DNA from 3 places in the Mycobacterium marseillense genome. Region 1 is predicted to be linked to each of the others. Evidence: riboswitches for the same ligand, from Rfam matches in the RefSeq annotation. Region 1 holds a riboswitch; each other region holds the start of a gene.
What was found. A riboswitch is a leader RNA that binds a small molecule or an ion and turns the genes downstream of it on or off. The one in region 1 is predicted to bind magnesium.
Positions count from the first base shown of each region.

Region 1 (4,094 bases):
GTGGCCGGCGTGACGGCGTACGCGGCCGTGCGCGCGGTGGCGCCGCAGGCGGGTGAAACGGTTGCCGTATCGGCCGCCGCGGGCGGAGTGGGCAGTCTGGTGGTGCAGCTTCTGGCGCTCCGCGGGGCGCGCGTGCTGGGCATCGCCGGCCCCGGCAACGCCGACTGGCTGGAGGCGCACGGCGTCGTCCCGATCGCCTACGGTGACGGGCTCGGCGAGCGGCTGCGCGACGCGGCGCCCGACGGCATCGACGCTTTCATCGACCTGTTCGGTCCGGACTACCTCCAGCTCGCCGTGGACCTCGGCGTGGCGCCGGAGAGGATCAACACCATCATCGCCTTCCAAAAAGCGGGCGAGGTGGGCGCCAAGACCGAGGGCAGCATGGACGCCTCGACACCCGAGGTGCTCGCCGAGATGGCCGGCCTGATCGTGTCCGGCGCCATCGAGTTCGACGTCGCCGCGACCTATCCACTGGACCGGGTCGCCGACGCCTTTGCCGAACTCGAGCAACGGCACACCCACGGGAAAATCGTTCTGCTGCCTACCGACTCACAATGACGAGACCGGCACGACGACCCCGGCCTGCACGATTTTGATGATGACGAACGCGACGGCCAGCACGAGGTAGCCGCGCAGGGTGAACAATCCCGCCCGGCGCATCGGCGATATCGCCGGCCGCTCGAGCAGGGCCAGGTTCGGGGTCTGCCAGCCGGCCCGGTCCTGGCGGCGCACGGCCCGCCGTTCGGCACGGGTGAGCGATGCGGCGTCGTCCAGTTCGTCGACCTGCTCCGGGTCCAGCCCGCCTCCGAGCGTGCGCACGATGGCTTCCGCGTCGGCCAGGTTGCGGTGCCGCCGGCCGACGATGATCATCACCGCGCCGCCGGCGATGCCGATCGCGGCGCCGGCGGCGAGCCCGGTCTCGATGGTGGCGGTGGACAGGTCCGGGAAGAAGGTGGTCGCCGTCAGCGCCAGGGACAGCAGCACCAGGCACCACACGATGGTCCAGGCAACGATGTTCTGCCGCACCGTGTTTACCCACGGTCCCAGCACCGCGCGGTCGTTGCACAGCAACACCAGGAAGACGGTGGCCGAGGGAAGGAGGACGCCGGCGAGCGCCTGCACGCCTTGGGTCACCAGCCCCAGGACGTGGTCGGGGCTGAAGGAAACCGCCGCCGACACCGCAAGCAGCACCGCGTAGCCCCCGTAGAACACCGGCGCCTCGCTGATCTTCCAGTGCAACGAGTGCCGCTTGCCCATGGCGTCACCGACGGCATAGGTCGTCGCCAGGCCGACGGCGTTGGCGCCGATCAGCGACGCGTCCAGCAGGATGATCGCGAATAGCGCCCCGACCGTGCCGCCGAGATGCCGAGACAACCCCGCGGCGACCGCGCCCGCGTCGGTGAAGTGCCCGGCCTCGGCGGTGCCCGCCATCCCGAACGCAGTCACCGCCATCAGCGCCGTCGCACCGACCATGACCACGACGATCCCGATCACCAAATCGGCTCGCCCGTAAGGGATCCAGCGCGCGGTGATGCGCTTGTCCACCACGTTGGACTGCTGGAAGAACAGCTGCCACGGCGCGACCGTCGTCCCCACGATCGCGACCACCAGCAGCAGCACGGTCGAGTTCAGGCCTCCGGGGAACTGCGGAATCAGCCCGGCCGCAGTCGCTTTCGGGGCCGGATGCACCAGCAGCACCATCGGGATGATCAGCACGTTCACCGCGATCAACAAGAACATCAGCCGCTCCCAGCGGCGAAAAGAACCGCCGGCCACGACGGCGAACAGCAGCACCGCGGCGGTCGGGACGGCGACGATCTTCGGGCAGCCCAAGAAGCCGAGAGCCAGCGACACACCGATGAATTCGGTGACGATCGTCAAGGCGTTCAAAACCAGCAGATCACCGACGCTGAACGCGCCCCAGAACTTGCCGAAGCGCTCGAAGATCAACCGCGCGTGACCGACGCGGGCGACGGCGCCCAGCCGCAGCACCATTTCCTGGTTCACGTACAGCACCGGAATCATCAGCACCAGCGCCCACAGCAGGCCCATCCCGTAGTCCTGGCCGGCCTGGGCGTAGGTGGCGACGCCACCGGCGTCGTTGTCGCCGACCATGACGATCAGGCCGGGACCGGTGATGACCGCCAGTGTCTTCAGGCGACGCCAGCGGCCGCTGGTGGTCGCGCCGCTGCCGTCGGCGCCGTCGCGCGCGATTCGACCGAACGCGCCGACGATGTCGCCGACGTGCGCGGTGTCGAGCACGGTCGGTGCCTGCGCCTCGGCGGGCGGGCTTTCCGCGGCGGCGGCCGCGTGGCCGGAACCCGGGCCGCGGCGGCCGCCACCGGTGTGGATCGACGTCATCTGATCCTCGCTAGACGAATCGTTCTCACCTCGCGGTGAGGACATGCGGATGCACTCGATGCGCGGGACGGATCACCAGTGGTTGTCGGTGCGTCCCGATGCGTGTCCGCCCAGCGAGGCGGTGACCACCGCGATCGGCATCCGCGAGACGTACAGGTTGGCCCGCTCCTGGGGGGTCAGGTTGGCCCGCAGGTGCAGCTTGTCGGCCAGCAACCGGCCCGCGCGCAGCATCGACCGCCCGCGTCCCCTCGGCGCAACGGAAATACGGTGCGTAACAACAAAAGCCATGATCTTCTCCTGCCAGAGGCCCGATCGGCATCGACACTGTCCGTGGGACGGGTCAGCCGCGCGGGACCAGAGGCAAGGTCAGGCGGCGGAAGGAATGCCGGAGCCGGATCGGGGCAAAACGAATTTTGGATGCGGACTATCGCCGGGACTCATCTCGCCCTCACCTCCTCACGGCCAGGACACACGCGGGTGTCACCACATTCACCTGAACGGGAGAGGCAGGAATGACCGACGGCACCAAAGCCGCCGGTCGCACCCCTCTCGTCGGAGCTTCGGCACTGCACGGCGTATCCGGACATATCCGATGGTCGCGACCCGCTGCGCGCGGCTTCCGCCGCGCTTGCGATCGCTCCTCGTCCAGAAGCCACTTGGGCTCAACCCTTGGGTCCGGGAAGAGCTGTCCTGACCCGGGGCGTCTCTCGACGTTCGGGGTCAGTGGCCTGTATCCATGCAGACGCCTCACCTACCGAGGTGCTTGCGGAGTCCATAGTGGCACCGCGGCCCGGGCTCGTCAAACTCATTTGCCCTGAGCGCGGCGCCGCCGCCGGCCTCCCCGCACCCACCCAGGCTGCGCGCCTACGCTCGATTGCCCGGCTCCTCACTCGCGCTGTCCCGGCGCTCACCGTCGCCGGGCTACGCTCGGCGACATGGCCACAACGCTGCAGGATCCCAAGGTCTCATCGACGCTCGACCGCATGTACGCCGAGTCGAGAAACCAGATGTCGCTGTTGCGCGAGCGGAGTGGCACCTTCAATCAGCCGATGACCGCCCAGGAGCGGGCCGAGGCGATGAGCGAGTTCTACATCCCGGTGACGCCCGAGGCCGGCCGGCTGCTGTATTCACTGGTGCGCGCCACCCGCCCGGCGACTGTCGTCGAATTCGGGATGTCGTTCGGCATTTCCGCCGTTCACCTGGCCGCCGCGGTGCGCGACAACGGGAGCGGCCGGGTCGTGACCACCGAGCTCAGTGCGCCCAAGATCGCCGCGGCCAAGCAGACGTTCGCCGAGACCGGCCTGGACGACGTGATCACGATCCTGGAGGGCGACGCCCTCACCACGCTGCAAGGCCTGGACGGGGCGGTCGATTTCCTGCTGCTCGACGGTTGGAAAGACCTGTACCTGCCCGTGATCGAGTTGCTCGAACCCCGGCTTTCCACGGGCGCGTTGGTTATCGCCGACAACGCCAGCTCGGCCGATATGGCGCCGTATCTCGACCGCGTACGCGACCAGGCCAACGGCTACGTCAGCTTCAACTTCCAGGTCCGCGACAGCGACAGCATGGAAATCAGCTGCCGCACGGGCAATTAGGAAAAATCACCGCAGCGGCGCTACCGCAGCGATTCCTCGAGCCACGGCGTCAGCCACTTCACCCCTTCCGGGGTCAGGTGCACGCCGTCGCTGCGCACCTTGATGCCGTCGACCTTGGCGGTATAGACCCCGTCGGGA
Region 1 covers NZ_AP022584.1:3,727,944-3,732,037, forward strand. Annotated here, with positions in the region: gene G6N26_RS17160 (NADP-dependent oxidoreductase) at 1-558, shown strand, start outside; gene G6N26_RS17165 (NRAMP family divalent metal transporter) at 550-2,361, opposite strand; gene G6N26_RS17170 (hypothetical protein) at 2,434-2,649, opposite strand; M-box (ykoK) riboswitch at 2,899-3,127, opposite strand; gene G6N26_RS17175 (O-methyltransferase) at 3,297-3,956, shown strand; gene G6N26_RS17180 (acyltransferase family protein) at 3,977-4,094, opposite strand, start outside.

Region 2 (4,094 bases), 2.2 Mb from region 1:
AGGGGTGCTCGTAGGTTTCGTGGCGCAGCAGCACCGCCCCGTTGGCCGCGGCGGCGCCGGTGCCGTTCTTCAGGTCGCGGATGATGTGCGGGTTGGCGTCAAAGACGTGCTGCCCCTGGTAATCCGGGACGCCGGCGTCGAATCGCCCCTTGGAATCGACCGGGGTGACCGGGGCGATGCCGGCGGCGTCGGCGACGGCCATGTCGTCCTCGCCGTAGGCCGGCGCCATGTGCACGATGCCGGTGCCGTCCTCGGTGGTGACGAACTCGCCCGGCAGGACCTGAAATGCGTTAGGAGCGTCCATGAAATACGGGAACGGCGGCAGGTACCGGGTGCCCAGCAGGTCGGCCCCGCGGTAGGTGCCCAGCACCTCGGGGTCGTCTCCCAATTCCTTCGCGTAGGCGGCCAGTCGCGCCTCCGCCAGCACGAAGCGGTGCTCTCCGGAACGCACCTGCACGTAGGTCACGTCGGGGTTCACGGCGACGGCGAGGTTGGACGGCAGCGTCCAGGGCGTCGTCGTCCAGATCAGCAGATGAGCCCCGTCGAGCGAGCCGCCCACCACGCGGAAGCCGACCGTGAGTGCGGGGTCCTGGCGGCTCTGGTAGACGTCGTCGTCCATCCGCAATTCGTGGTTGGACAGCGGGGTTTCGTCGCGCCAGCAATACGGCAAGACCCGGTAGCCCTCATAGGCCAGGCCCTTGTCCCAAAGCTGTTTGAACGCCCAGATCACCGACTCCATGTAGGGCAGGTCCAGCGTCTTGTAGTCGTTGTCGAAGTCGACCCAGCGCGCCTGGCGGGTGACGTAGGCCCGCCACTCGTCGGTGTAGCGCAGCACCGAGGCGCGGCAGGCGTCGTTGAAGGCGGCGATGCCCATGTCGTCGATCTGCGACTTGTCGGTGATGCCCAACTGGCGCTCGACCTCGAGTTCGGCCGGCAGCCCGTGGGTGTCCCAGCCGAACCGGCGTTCCACCTTGTAGCCGCGCATGGTGCGGTACCGCGGGACGATGTCCTTGACGTAGCCGGTGAGCAGGTGCCCGTAGTGCGGCAGGCCGTTGGCGAACGGCGGCCCGTCGTAGAACACGTACTCCGGCGAGCCATCGCGGCGGGCGATGCTGGCGCGGAAGGTGTCGTCGCCGGCCCAGTAGTCCAGCACCTCGACCTCGAGCGTCGGGAAGTCGGGCGCCCCGCTGGCCAGCTTCGGGTAAGTGTGCTCGGTCAAACGTCGTCTCCTGTGCCAGTCTCAGGCCTGGGGACGACGACGCGCTGGCTGCGCGAGCGCCGCGGTACCACCCCGCTTGCCGCGCTCGCGCGCGACCGCTCATTGAAAGGGCTGTGACGGGCCTACCCGTTCGGTTCTACTGAGCCGGCCGGCTGTTCTTCCGAAAGCTCCCCGGTGATGGCCGGATCGACGCCAGTAAATCTTATCGCGAGACTGCAACTGCCGACGCAAACGCCGAGTGAAGCCGGCCGTTGCAGTCTCGCGGTCGGACTGTCAGCCCCGAACCTCGAGCACACCGGCCCGCCACAGCGCCGCGTACACGTGGCGCAGCGGGATGCTCAGCAACCGGCAGGCGCCGTTGATCAGCGGGTCGCCCCCCGGGCCGAACAGCGGGTAGTCGCTGCGGCGCGGCTCTTCCACGGGCGCGGGAACCTGGATTTCGGTGACGTCGGGAACCACGCGCAGGGTGCGGGCGGGTGCGACGGTGACGACGTCGTCGTAGAGAGCTGCGGTCATGATCGACTCCTAGAGGAGAATGCCAACGGGGACCAAAAAGGACTGATGTGTCCCGTCCCGGGCGGTTCCGATCTCAGAACGCTTGGCGGATAAGCACTTAGCGTGTGCGCGACTCAGCCGAGAAGGTCGCGCCGGAGAACGGATCGGGACGAAACAGGGTTCGGACTTCGATCCGGACTATCGCTAGAACTCATGTGTCCCTCACCTCCTCGCGGTCACGACGCATGCGGGGTCGCATGCGATCTAGGCGCAGCAGAAGGAGCAGAATCCGACGACCGCCGGAGATCCGCACCCCTCTCGTCAGAGCTTCGGCACCACACGACGTGTCCTGGCCCGGAAGAACGATCCGAGCCGGAAGCCACCTGGGCTCAACCCTTAAGCCGGGAGGAGCTGTCCTGACCCGGGGCGTCTTTCGACGTTCGGGGTCAGTGGCCTGTATTCGTGTAGACGCCTCACCTAACGAGGTGCTTACCCGACCGATAATGCACGAGCGGTCTGACGCGGTCAAATCCCTGGCGAGCGTGTCCGCGATTCGTTACCGACCGGCCCGGGATCACTTCTCGACCAGGCCGTCGAGCCGGCCGATCGTCTCGATGAACTCCTCGACCATGTCCAGCACCACCGAGCGCGTCGGGCGGACCCGATCCAGCGAGCCCACCACCTGCCCGACGAAGTAAGTCGCCAGCTCACGCGCCTTGGCGCCGTCGTGGGCGGCGGCGGAGTTGATGCGCACCTGCGGCTCGGTGATCAGCGCGGTCTGCAACGGCATACCCAGCGGGTCGGGGTTCTCCGGCCGGTCCCACTCCTCGGTCCAGGCGGTGCGCAGCATCCGCGCCGGCTTGCCGGTCATCGAGCGCGACCGCACCGTGTCCGAGGACGTGGCGGCCAGGAACTTCTCCTTGACGACGGGCACCGTCTCGGCTTCCTCTGTGGTCAGCCACACCGACCCGCACCACACGCCCTCGGCGCCCAACGCCAGCGCCGCCGCGATCTGGCGGCCGCGGGCGATCCCGCCCGCGGCGAGCACCGGCACCGGCGCCACGGCGTCCACGACCTCGGGCACCAGCACCATGGTCGCGACGTCGCCGGTGTGGCCGCCGGCCTCGGTGCCCTGCGCGACGATCAGGTCGACGCCGGCCGCGGCGTGCCGCTGGGCGTGGCGGGTGGTGCCGGCCAGCGCGGCCACCAACACGTCCTGGTCGTGGGCGTGTGCGACGAGGTCCGCCGGGGGTGGGCCGAGCGCGCTGGCGATCAGCCGAATGTTGTGGTCAAAGGCCACGTCGAGTAGCGGCTGGTAGCTCTTGGGCGAGATGTTCAAGCCGCCCGCGGACGCGCGGGGTTCCCCGGCCGGCGCCGTCACGCCGTAGCGCGCCAACAGGTCGTCGACGAACGCGCGGTGCTCGTCGGGCAGCAGAGTCCGGGCCTGGGTGGCGTCGATCCCGCCCTGCTCGGCGCCGACGTATTTGGGTGGCAGCAGCAGGTCGACCCCATAGGGCTTGCCGCCGGTCTGCTCCTCGATCCAGGTCAGCTCGCTGTGTAGCCGCGCCGGGCTGTGCGCGGTGGCGCCCAGGATGCCGAATCCGCCCGCGTTGGTCACCGCGGCGACCACGTCGCGGCAATGACTGAAGGCGCAGATCGGGAATTCGACACCGAGCATCTCGGCGACCCTGGTTCTCATTGCCCGACGCTAAGAGTTCTCGATTGATAAGTCAATCGCTTACGGCCCTGAGCAATTCACGCCGACGCCCGGGCCCTAGGGGCCGGGTGGGCGGCCGTCCGGGGGCCAGCTGGACACGCCCTCCTCCAGCGGCACCTCGAGGCTCTGCAGGATGGAGGAGACCATGCGCCACGCCCCGATGACCGTGACAAGCTCAACGAGAACCGTTGTGTCGCCGTCGAATTCGCGCTCGCAGGCCGCCCAGCTGGCGGCACTGACCGCGCCGTCGCGCACCACGTCATCGGTGGCCGCCAGCACGGCCCGCTCGGCGGGCCCAAACCCGGCATGGTTCCGCCAATCTCGCACCCCGAGCAGGTCCTCGCCCGGGACGCCGAGGCGGGACGCGACGCGCCAGTGCTGTGTCCATTCGTAGTCGCAGGCGGTCAGCCAGCCGATGCGCATGATCGCCAACTCCCGCAACCGCGCGTCGAGGGCGCCGTGCCAGAGCATGGTGGCGAGCAGGTCGTTGATGGCGCGCGCCAGCGGCGGATGGTTGAGCAGCACTTGAAAGATGCTCAGTTCGGCCATGTAGTTGGGGACGGCCGCTTCGTCGGCGGCGGCTTTGGCTTCGTCCAGTGGCAGTTTGGGCAGGCGCGCTGTTGTCACGGATGAGCACTCCTCTCCTGCGGCGGGACAGTCGCG
Region 2 covers NZ_AP022584.1:1,529,822-1,533,915, forward strand. Annotated here, with positions in the region: gene ileS (isoleucine--tRNA ligase) at 1-1,219, opposite strand, end outside; gene G6N26_RS06665 (Rv1535 family protein) at 1,493-1,735, opposite strand; M-box (ykoK) riboswitch at 2,021-2,206, opposite strand; gene G6N26_RS06670 (NAD(P)H-dependent flavin oxidoreductase) at 2,289-3,413, opposite strand; gene G6N26_RS06675 (carboxymuconolactone decarboxylase family protein) at 3,489-4,058, opposite strand.
Region 2: linked by a shared signal. The riboswitch ahead of G6N26_RS06665 (Rv1535 family protein) and the one ahead of G6N26_RS17170 (hypothetical protein) in region 1 are both predicted to bind magnesium.

Region 3 (4,094 bases), 1.9 Mb from region 1:
CTGAATGTCTCCTTATCTAGAAATCATCGAGTGCCACATAAGCGGTGAATCGTGGCCGAACTGCTTATGCGGTTGGGGCCGTCGAACTGAGGCTCGCAGCCGATCCCCGTATCTGCTATCCGGCGATGGGTGAGCGGGCCATTACGGTGAGCCGGAGCCCGTATTTGGGAGCACTGGCTATGTGGCTTCCGGCCGTGTTCGCCATCGGCATGCCGGGCATCATGGGTATCACACCTGCCGGAGCCGCGGTGAGGGGCGTGCCGCCCAGCCCTGAGGCAAGAGAGCTCGGGGGTGGGGCTAGGGCGGTCCAGCTCGCGGGCACCGATAACGGGCCGATTGATGCGGCTTGACCCAGGGCCGCCGATGCGCCGCCGCCAGAGCCCAGGCTCGCCAGACCCAATAGGCCTCCGAGGGGGCCGGTTGTGACAGCTTCTCCGATCGCGTTTCCCGCCGCGCCCCCGGCTGCGCCGGCGCCCAGCAAACTCGTGAAGGCACCCAATGTGTTACTGGGTGTGTAGAACCCGGACGAGAAGATGGTGTTCCAGATGTTCGCGTTGGGCCCCCACTGGTTCCAGAAGTCGTCGAGCTGCGGATTCCCAGACCCAGACTGAGGCAGTTGGCCAAGGATTTCCGAAAGTCCCGACGTCGACGACGAAGACGACGCGGGTGCCGCGAGGCTCTGCAACTTTGTGGGTACCGTGGAGGTCAGCTGTGACAGTGCAGTCTGCGTGCTCGTGCCTGTCGAGGTAGCAGTGGCCTGGCTGACCGCCGCGGCCTGCCCGGTCAGCCCCGCCGCATTGGTTGTCTGTTGTGGACCGGTGAATGGCGTCACCTTCGAGGCGGCCGCCGAAGCGGCGGCGTAGCCGTACATTGCGGCAGCGTCCTGGGCCCACATTTCGCCGTAGTGAGCCTCGGTGGTCGCGATCGCCGGCGTGTTCTGCCCCAAAACGTTGGTCGCGACCAACGCGCTCAAAAGGCTACGATTGGCCGCGATGACCGGTGGGGGCACCGTCATCGAGTACGCGGTCTCATAGGCATCCGCGGCTGCGGTGGCCTGGGTGGCGGTTTGTTCAGCCTGCATCCCGGTCGTGTTCATCCAGGCGACAAGAGGTGCTGCGGCGGCCGCCATCGATATCGATGCCGGGCCGCGCCAGCCTTCGCTGGTCAATCCTGAGATCGTCGAGCTGTAGGAGGTTGCCGCCGAACGCAATTCAGCGGCCAGCGTGTCCCAGGCGGCGGCGGCGCTAAGCATCGGCGCTGAGCCCGCGCCGGAATACATTCTTGCGGAATTGATTTCCGGCGGCAACGCGCCGAAATCGATCATGACAGTCATTGGACACACTTCCTTTAGCCGGCCGCGGTCGTGTTGAGGGCCTCGGTGGCGGCGTACGAAACGGCGCTGGCCGCTAAGGTCCGCACGAACAGGTCAGAAACTGCTGCGGCTTGTGCGCTCACCACTTGATACAGCTGCGCGTGCGCAACGAACTGGGTCGCGGTGAGCGCCGAAACCTCATCGGCCGCTGCAGGAATCACGCCTGTCGTAGGCGTAGATGCGGCCGCGTTCTGGGCGGCGAGCCCTAAGCCGATATTGCGCAAATCATTGGCCGTTGCCGCCAGTATTTCTGGTTGTGCGGTCACAAAAGACATCGGACTTCTCCTCAAGGGAATGCAGATTAAGGCTGCGGCTGTGGTCGTGTCAGGGCACGCCACAACAACACGCGTCCACGAAGCGGACGCGGGCGAGTGTTAACCGAAGCGGCGCAAGCCGATTCAGATAGTGGAAACGGTGCCTGGGCCGGATCCGAACGAAATGCTCATCGGACTCGGATAGGGACTATCACCGCGATTCATCTCGCTCTCACCTCCTCACGGCCAGGGCACACGGGGGTGCCAACAGTCGCACACCGGGGTAAGGCGACCCGGCGATTCAGCCGGGCGCGGCACCCCTCTCGTCAGAGCTTTGGCACCACACGGCGTATCCGGTTGAGCCGGAAGCCACTTGGGCTCAACCCTTAAGCCGGGAAGAGCTGTCCTGACCCGGGGCGTCTCTCGACGTTCGAGGTCAGTGGCCTATATCCGTGCAGACGCCTCACCTACCGAGGTTTATGCGAACGTTATCTTCGCAGTCAAGGCGGCACCAGTCAACCCGGCGCGTTGACTCACCAACAATGCCCGCGTGCCCCCTTCGTTGTCCCAAAGAGAAATGCTGCCCGCGAAGTGGCGTGTTGAAGCGGCGAAACCGGTGCGGCGCAGCAGGCCCAGACGATGGGATTGACGGTGGGTGAACGCCAGCGTTGCACCGGGGCCTTTACTAGGCCGTGCTGGACATGCCGGCTGGCATGTGGCTGGCGCCGATGCTGGGTGAGCTGGTGAGGATCTTGCGGCGGTTCGGCGCACTGGACATTGATGGCGACACCGGGGGCGCTGCTGTGACCGCGCCATATCGTCGGCCATCGATTGCCGTGTGGCGCCCGAAGGCGAGAAGTACGAATTGACGGACCGTTGACGCAACCGAACCGAGATCATGCAAAGCAGCCAAACCGGCGCGGGTTAACGCTCGATCTGGTTCGTTAAGTGAGCTGGTGGTGAGCAAGCGCTGAACGAGTCGTGTCAAGTCGGGAACATATTGTCCCAGCAAGGCTTTTGCCGACGACATCGTTCCCGTGCGGTGCTAGCTTCGGGGTTGTTATGAGAATCGACGTTGCCGATCCGACAATGCCGCGATCCCGTTTGGTCGCGGTAACAGCCGCAGTATGGTTGATATTGTGGATGGTAATCGGTGGCGCACACCACCACGAAAGTAGAACTAACTCAACGGATCTGGAAATCGTTGCCGGTGAAGCGGCAACTTCGCTTGAATCGTCGCAAGTGGTCAGGGATCAGCTACCCCCAGACCATGCACACGCAAGAAGAGATTCGTCGACACACCACCACGACCAGTTCATGGCCGTCGCCTTGACACCGTCCGTGGCCGCGTTGGCGAGTTTCGGCGCCGCAGTCAGCCCAGTTGGGGGGGCGGGGTGGTTGGCTTATCCCGCGGCGGCGCCGGGGCGGGGTCCGCCCACTGTGCTTGCAGTGCGTTGCGCCGGTCGAGATCTGTTGACTCGGCTCTGCTTGTCTCGTCGCTGATCAGTCACCGTCAGGCCGCTGCGCTTCGCGTCGCCGGCCGGTGAACGCTTCTTACCAATTGTCGCGCCTCGCGCGTTGATGGAAGTGACGATCAAATGACTGACGTTGTTCGCACTGACAATAATCTTGCAAAAGGTCCACCTCTTACCGCCATCGGGGCGCTTCTACTGGCCGCGCAGGCCTGCCACCTATGGGCGCCTGGTGTCTTGGTGGGACACGCTTTGGTGCTGAAGATCTCGGCGTCCCAGAGCATTCCGGACCGCGGTTTCTGGGCGAAGCTTGAGTGCTTTAACCCAGGTGGCAGCATGAAGGAAGTCCTTGCCACGCACATGGTCGATAAGGCGCGCGCCCGCGGCGGGTTGCTGTCTGAAGCGCGGACCGCGGAGTTCACCGGCGGCAGACTAGGTTTGGGACTGGTTCTAGCGGGCCAGGTGTGCGTGGGTCCGGTAGCGGTTGTCATCGATACCGGGATGATGGGACCGACCATTCGCCGGATGCTTGCTGCCTACGGCGCCGACGTTGTCCTCGTCGACGCACTGCGCCCGGTTGGTGGATGGGAGCAAGCCCGCAAAGATCGGGTCGTGCAGTCGTTGGCCACCGAACACGGTGCATGGATTCCGTTTCAGTACACCAACTTTGACAACGTTGTCGATTATCAATCGTTGGATTTTGGATTGCTCGTCCAGCTCGGTGGAATCGATGCGGTGGTGTGCCCGGTGGCTGCCGGCAGCTATTCGGCAGGAATTGCGCGATTGCTACTTCAGCAGAGCGAGCAGGCGCCGAGATCTACATCGGTTGTGCAGGATTGGCGGATCGTCCTAGCCAACCGGTCTTTGCTGCTCTTCGCCGCGATGATAGGTTCGTATGTAGTGACCTTTCAGGGCCACCTTGCCCTGCCTCTGCAAGTGGCGGCACCGACACTGTGGTTCCAAAGCTGTTTTGTCACCGTCGTGTTCGCCATTTCA
Region 3 covers NZ_AP022584.1:1,859,631-1,863,724, reverse strand. Annotated here, with positions in the region: gene G6N26_RS07990 (PPE family protein) at 116-1,333, opposite strand; gene G6N26_RS07985 (PE family protein) at 1,348-1,647, opposite strand; M-box (ykoK) riboswitch at 1,938-2,108, opposite strand; gene lpqS (putative copper homeostasis (lipo)protein LpqS) at 2,689-3,129, shown strand; gene G6N26_RS07980 (pyridoxal-phosphate dependent enzyme) at 3,225-4,094, shown strand, end outside.
Region 3: linked by a shared signal. The riboswitch ahead of G6N26_RS07985 (PE family protein) and the one ahead of G6N26_RS17170 (hypothetical protein) in region 1 are both predicted to bind magnesium.